2 regions of the Streptomyces sp. NPDC050743 genome follow, and region 2 is predicted to be linked to the other one. Evidence: riboswitches for the same ligand, from Rfam matches in the RefSeq annotation. Region 2 holds a riboswitch; the other holds the start of a gene.
The links. Region 2 has a riboswitch for cyclic di-AMP ahead of ACIBJF_RS35985 (peptidoglycan DD-metalloendopeptidase family protein). Riboswitches for the same ligand answer to the same signal wherever they lie in the genome.
Positions count from the first base shown of each region.

Region 1: linked by a shared signal. The riboswitch ahead of ACIBJF_RS33365 (transglycosylase family protein) and the one ahead of ACIBJF_RS35985 (peptidoglycan DD-metalloendopeptidase family protein) in region 2 are both predicted to bind cyclic di-AMP.

Region 1 covers NZ_JBITGJ010000048.1:23,499-26,699, reverse strand. Annotated here, with positions in the region: gene ACIBJF_RS33375 (DUF899 family protein) at 1-21, opposite strand, end outside; gene ACIBJF_RS33370 (transglycosylase family protein) at 311-1,366, shown strand; cyclic di-AMP (ydaO/yuaA leader) riboswitch at 1,549-1,720, shown strand; gene ACIBJF_RS33365 (transglycosylase family protein) at 1,725-2,423, shown strand; gene eno (phosphopyruvate hydratase) at 2,759-3,201, shown strand, end outside.
Region 2 covers NZ_JBITGJ010000056.1:53,734-56,934, reverse strand. Annotated here, with positions in the region: gene ACIBJF_RS35990 (SGNH/GDSL hydrolase family protein) at 1-505, opposite strand, end outside; gene ACIBJF_RS35985 (peptidoglycan DD-metalloendopeptidase family protein) at 731-1,633, opposite strand; cyclic di-AMP (ydaO/yuaA leader) riboswitch at 1,637-1,820, opposite strand; gene ACIBJF_RS35980 (alpha-galactosidase) at 2,090-3,201, opposite strand, start outside.

The DNA.
Region 1 (3,201 bases), on a different contig from region 2:
CAGCCGGGTGTGCCGCGCCATCGTGTCCTCCTGGACGGGAAGCCCCCGGGGTCATGTCGAGTCCATGGTCGCGGCCGCCCCGCGCGCAGGGCGTGAGGCGTTGCCGTTCCCGACGGGTGACAAAGCGGGCAGGAGGGGACGATCGGCCGCCGCACAGCAGGAGATGACAAACATTCAACACTGTGATCTTCACGTGATCTGCGCGGCATGAACTTGTGACAAGTGATCGTCTGCCGATACGTTCACCCATCAGCGTGGCGAGAGGCACTGCATCGCCCGCCGGTTTTGCTGTCGCACGAAAGGCTTCCGCATGCTCTCCGGGAACGGTCGTCACCGTCGCCCCCGTCAGGCTCCGGCCCTCCTCGTCGCGGCCGGGGTGACCGGCTCCGCCATCGCCATCCCGCTGCTCGGCGCCGCGAGCGCCAACGCGGCCGACGGCACCACGTGGGACAAGGTCGCCGAGTGCGAGAGCGGCGGCTCTTGGAGCGCGGACAGCGGAAACGGCTACTACGGCGGTCTGCAGATCTCGCAGGAGGACTGGGACGAGTACGGCGGCACGCAGTACGCCGAGAGCGCCGACCAGGCCAGCCGCTCGCAGCAGATAGCCGTCGCCGAGAAGATCCTCGCCGACCAGGGCACCAAGCCGTGGGCCATGTGCGCGCTGACCGCCGGGCTGACCTCCCACTCCGGTTCGGTCGACGTCGACCCCGGCGTCGGCGGCTCCGGCGGCGGCGGTGCTTCGGGTGACGCGTCCGGCTCGGCCGGCCACTCCGGCTCGTCCGGTCTGTCGGATTCGTCCTCCTCGGACTCCGGTTCCGGCTCCAACTCCGGCTCGGACTCCACCGGCTCGTCCTCCGACGAGAGCACCGGGCCGACCCCGGGTGCGGGCAAGCACGCCACCGAAACCCCGGACGGCACCGGCGACTCGACCGGGACCAGCGCGCCCAAGTCCGACAAGACTGACAAGTCCGGCTCGCACGACGGCGGAGGTTCACAGGAAGGCGACAGCTCTCCCACAGCAACCCCGAGCGCCGACAACCCGGACAATTACCAGCAGAGTGCCGGTTCCTGGAGCCTGGTCGACACCGGCGCACTCGGCAGTGGCGGACGTCACCGCGGCGAGAGCGCGGACGAAAGCGTGACAACCGGTCAGAACGCCACACCTTCCGGCCGTCACGCCGGCCGCGGACCGGACACCTACACCGTCCGCGAGGGCGACTCCCTCGCCTCCATCGCCGACTCCCTTGACGTCGACGGCGGGTGGCATGCGCTCTACGCCGCCAACAAGAAGGCCATCGGCGCCGACCCGGACCACATCGCCGCCGGTCAGACCCTGGAAGTCCATGGCGAAAACGGCGACGGCTAGCGGGAATTGACGCCCCACTTCGCGGCTGATGTCCGGTTTGGTGAAAGTGTGGGATGAGTCTCAGAAGCCCTGATCGTCTTTGAAAATCCGACGATCGCATGTCTACGGTCAGGACCGCTCGTCACCACGAGCCCCGGCAGCCGCAACGCCGAATCCTGCCAGCGGATGCCCGGGAACAGTCGTCGCGTCAAGCGCCGTAGGCAGGAGCGGGGGACCCAAGGTAAGCGCCGGGCCCAGCGGTTGACGCTGGACCGGCTTGGGGTGAAGCCGCGCCTCGGATGACGAGTGCGCGGCCGGGCAACTCAACCGGCCCGAACCCGACAGCTCACCTCGCAGGCGTCGGTGAGGGGATCGATCCATGCTGTTCTCCGGCAAGGGCACGCACCGTCGCCCGTCCAAGGCCGTTCGCGCCATCACGCTCACCGGTGTCGCCGGCGCCGCCGTCGCCGCCCCGCTGATGGTGGCCGGCAACGCCTCCGCCGCCACCGCCTCCGAGTGGGACAAGGTCGCCCAGTGCGAGTCGGGCGGCAACTGGTCCATCAACACCGGCAACGGCTTCTACGGCGGCCTGCAGTTCACCAACTCCACCTGGGCCGCGTACGGCGGCACCGCCTACGCCGCGCGTGCCGACCTCGCCACCAAGGCGCAGCAGATCGCCGTCGCCGAGAAGGTCCTCGCGGGCCAGGGCAAGGGCGCCTGGCCGGTGTGCGGCACGGGCCTGTCGAGCACGCCGTACAGCGGCTCCGCCCCGGCGGCCGCCAAGAGCACCACCACCAAGAGCACCACCAAGAGCACCGCCACCCGCTCCACCGGCCAGGCCGCCACCCGCTCCACCACGCGCACGGCCCCGTCGGCGAGCAAGACCGTCACCACCCCGACCGGCAAGAAGGTCGAGAAGGGCGACGGCGAGTACAAGGTCGTCAAGGGCGACACCCTCAGCGCCATCGCCGAGAAGCACCACGTGGCCGGCGGCTGGCAGAAGCTGTTCAAGCTGAACAAGGACATCGTCCAGGACGCCGACCTCATCTACCCGGGCCAGCAGCTGCACCTGAAGTGACACCTGGCTCCGTACGGGCTCACAGTGCCCTCACATCCCCGGCCCGCATGCTGAGGGCCTCGTGAGGGCCACCCCCGTCCCCACGGGCTCCCCGCCCCGGCGCGTGTTCCCCCGTACGCGCCGGGGCGGGGTCTTTCGTTTCCCCACTCTTCAGCAGGGGCTCACCGGCAGCCCCCTTTGTTCCGTGGGTGAACAATAGGTACCGTCTGCGTGTCTCTCCTGTCCACGGGACGGTCGGTCGGTGGCCGACGCCCCGGGGACGGTTAGGCTCTAGTCGCAAGGCACAGCCGTAAGGCAGACAGCCCCGCACTTCCAGCGTCACATCCAAGAAGGAGATGCTCGTGCCGTCCATCGACGTCGTCGTAGCCCGGGAAATCCTGGACTCCCGAGGCAACCCCACGGTCGAGGTCGAGGTCGGCCTCGACGACGGCAGCACGGGTCGTGCCGCCGTCCCGTCCGGCGCCTCCACCGGTGCCTTCGAGGCCATCGAGCTCCGCGACGGCGACCCGAACCGCTACCAGGGCAAGGGCGTCGAGAAGGCCGTCCTCGCCGTCATCGAGCAGATCGGCCCGGAGCTGGTCGGCTACGACGCCACCGAGCAGCGCCTGATCGACCAGGCCATGTTCGACCTGGACGCCACCGACAACAAGGGCTCCCTCGGCGCCAACGCCATCCTCGGCGTCTCCCTCGCCGTCGCCCACGCCGCCTCCGAGGCGTCCGACCTCCCCCTCTTCCGCTACCTGGGCGGCCCCAACGCGCACCTGCTGCCGGTGCCGAT
Region 2 (3,201 bases):
TGTCCCACGCCCTGCGGTCCTGCACGGACTTCAGGGACCACAGGTCGAGCACCGGGCAGCCGTACCGGTCCGCGATGGCGCGGACGTGCCCGTTGTACGTGGCGATCTTGCCGCGCAGATGCTTGAGCACGGGGACGCCACGGGTGTCGAAGCCGGTCGTCACCATGACCGTGCCGGCCACCTCGGTCAGCCGGGCCACGGCCCGTTCGAAGCGCTCGGCCACCTCGTCCGGGTCGGTGCCGGGCCGGATGATGTCGTTGCCGCCCGCGCAGAAGGAGACCAGGTCCGGGGCCAGTTCCACAGCCTTGGGGAGCTGGTCCTGCACGATCTGGTCGAGCAGTTTCCCGCGGACCGCGAGATTGGTGTACTGGAAGTCGCCCTCGGGCTGCCGGTCGGCGAGCAATACCGCGAACCGGTCGGCCCAGCCCACGAACGCCCCGTCGGGCCCCGGGTCGCCGACGCCCTCGGTGAAGCTGTCCCCCACCGCCACGTACGACCCGATCACTGATCTGTTGTCACTCTTCGAATCGTCTGCCACGTCGGACCATGATTCACCTTCATATGTGACTTACGCGACCGTAAGGAGGGGTTGACGAACGGTGAGATGTGACACCCTTAAATAATTTGCCAATCCAGGAATAGGGCCGGACGGTACGCCGAAGGCCGGACCCGGGGGGTGTGGGTCCGGCCTTCGGCGGCGTGTCGGGAAGGTGGTCCGGGTGCTCGGGCGTCAGACGACCGGGACGCCGTGCGCGCGGAGGTAGGCGACCGGGTCGATGTCCGAGCCGTAGTTCGGCGTGGTGCGGATCTCGAAGTGCAGGTGCGGGCCGGTGACGTTGCCGGTGGCGCCGGACAGGCCGATCTGCCGGCCCGTGGTCACGGTCTGCCCGGCCGTGACGGAGAGCTGGGACAGGTGGCCGTACTGCGCGTAGTGGCCGTCGTTCAGCCTGATGACGACCTGGTTGCCGTAGGCGCCGCCCCAGCCGGCGGAGACGACCATGCCCGCGCCGACGGACTTGACCGGGGTGCCGGTCGGTACGACGAAGTCGACTCCGGTGTGGTGGCCGCTGGACCACATGCCGTCGGCCACGTGGTAGCCGGTGCCGACGGTCGCGCCGGTCACCGGGAGGGTGAAGCCGGCGGCGGTGGTCGTGGCGGCGGCTCCGGTGGACTCGGGCGCCGGGGCCGCCTGGGGCGCGGCGGACCGGGTCTTGGCCGACGACCGGCTCGGGGCGGCGGGCTCGGTGCGGGTCTGTACGGCTTGCGTGCCGAGCGCGAGCTTCAGGCCCGGGTGGATCAGCGAGGGGTCGTCGCCGACGGCCTCGCGGTTGTCGTCGTAGAGGCGGTGCCAGCCGCCGGCGACATGCTGCGCGCCGGCGATCGTCGAAAGGCAGTCACCGGATCGCACCGTGTAGGTGCGCACGGGCGGATTCGTCTGCGCGACGGTCTTCTTCGCCGGGGACTGAAGGGCCCGCACCGACTTTGCGGAAATGCCCTGCGTGGTGGTCGCGGCGTGCGCTCCCGTGGTTCCGATGAGCGGGAGGGCCAGAGCGGCGCCACCGGTTCCGGCAACGGCGATCGACCGGGAGAGACGCGGGGTCTTGGGACGTCGGTGCTTACCCTTCGCGGGCATGGCGCATTTCCTCTCCGACGCCTGCGAGGTCAGCTGTCGGGTTCGGGCTGGAGCGGCCCGGCCGCCGTGGCGGCTTCACCCCGACCCTGTCGCGGAGACCGGACAGGCGGTCGTACCTGGTGGGTCCCCCGCTCCTGCCGAACGCGGGTCAACTGTGGAACTCGGCAGGACTCGGCGTTCCGTCCGGAGTGGTGGGGAACGTAAGCGAGCGGGACGCACGGAAACAAGCGGCGGTTCCCGGCATTCACCGTCCCGGAGATCGAATGCGGGAATTCACGGTCACCCTCCGTGAATTCCCGCATCCCAGGGTCTTTCAATTCCCCTTTTCAGCATGGGAATTACGTGGACATGACGCGCGACTCACGGTCACGGATATGAAGCTCCTCACGCATGGTCCGGCTACGAACCCTTATTCCTGAGCGAGTTGGAACGAAGGCGCCAATCCGGGCAGAAAGCTCAGATGCGGCGCAGTCGGAGGACCGTCGCATCCAGGTCGCCCTTGAGCCCGGTACGCAGCCCGTGGTGCAGCAGGACGGCACCGCGGTGCACTTCCCCCGTTTCGCGGCACTCGTACGACGCCGTGGGGTCGAGCCCGCGCAGGCGCAGCGCCGGCACCGGCTCGCCGTAGCTCTGCGCCTGGAGCCAGGCGAGGACCACCGTCTCCTCCCCCAGGACGTACTGGACGGCGCTCAGACCGCCGGCCGGGGGGCGCAGCCGGTACTGCTCGCCCTGCTGGACGACCGGACGGATCTCCTTGTAGAGGTCGACCCACCGCCGGGCCTCGGCCAGCTCCTGGTCGGTCCACTCGGTGAGGTCGCCGCCGACCCCGAGGACGCCCGCCATGGCGCTGACGAACCGGAAGCGCAGGGAGCTGACCCGGCCGTTGAGCTGGGTGTTCGGGCTGTCGGTGACCCAGGCGGCCATGACCCGGGCGGGGTGGATCTGGCTGAAGCCGTGCTGGATGGCGAGCCGGTCGAGCGGGTCGGTGTTGTCGGAGGTCCACACCTGGTCGGTGCGGCTCATGACACCGAGGTCGATCCGGCCGCCGCCGCCCGAGCAGGACTCGAAGGCGACCCGCGGGTGGGCCGCGCGCAGCCGGTCCAGCAGGGCGTAGAAGGCGCGGACGTGGTCCACCCACAGGCGCTGCGGGTACGGCTCCCCGGGCCAGCCCGCGTCGGTGAAGCAGCGGTTGAAGTCCCACTTCACATAGTCGATCGGCGCGCTGGAGAGCAGGGTGTCCAGCTGCTCCCAGAGGTACTCCTGGACGTCCTCGCGGGCGAGGTTGAGGACGAGCTGGTTGCGCAGTTCCGTCCGCTTCCGTCCCGGCTGGTACTGCACCCAGTCGGGGTGGGCGCGGTACAGGTCGCTGTCCGGGTTGACCATCTCGGGCTCGACCCAGATGCCGAACTGCATGCCGAGGCCGTGCACCTGGTCGGCGAGGGGCTTCAGCCCGTGCGGGAAGCGGTCGGGGTTGGGGGTCCAGTCGCCGAGGCCCGCGCGGTCGCTGGTGCGGGCGCCGAACCAGCCGTCGTCCACGACGAACAGCTCGACGCCGATCCCGGCGGCCC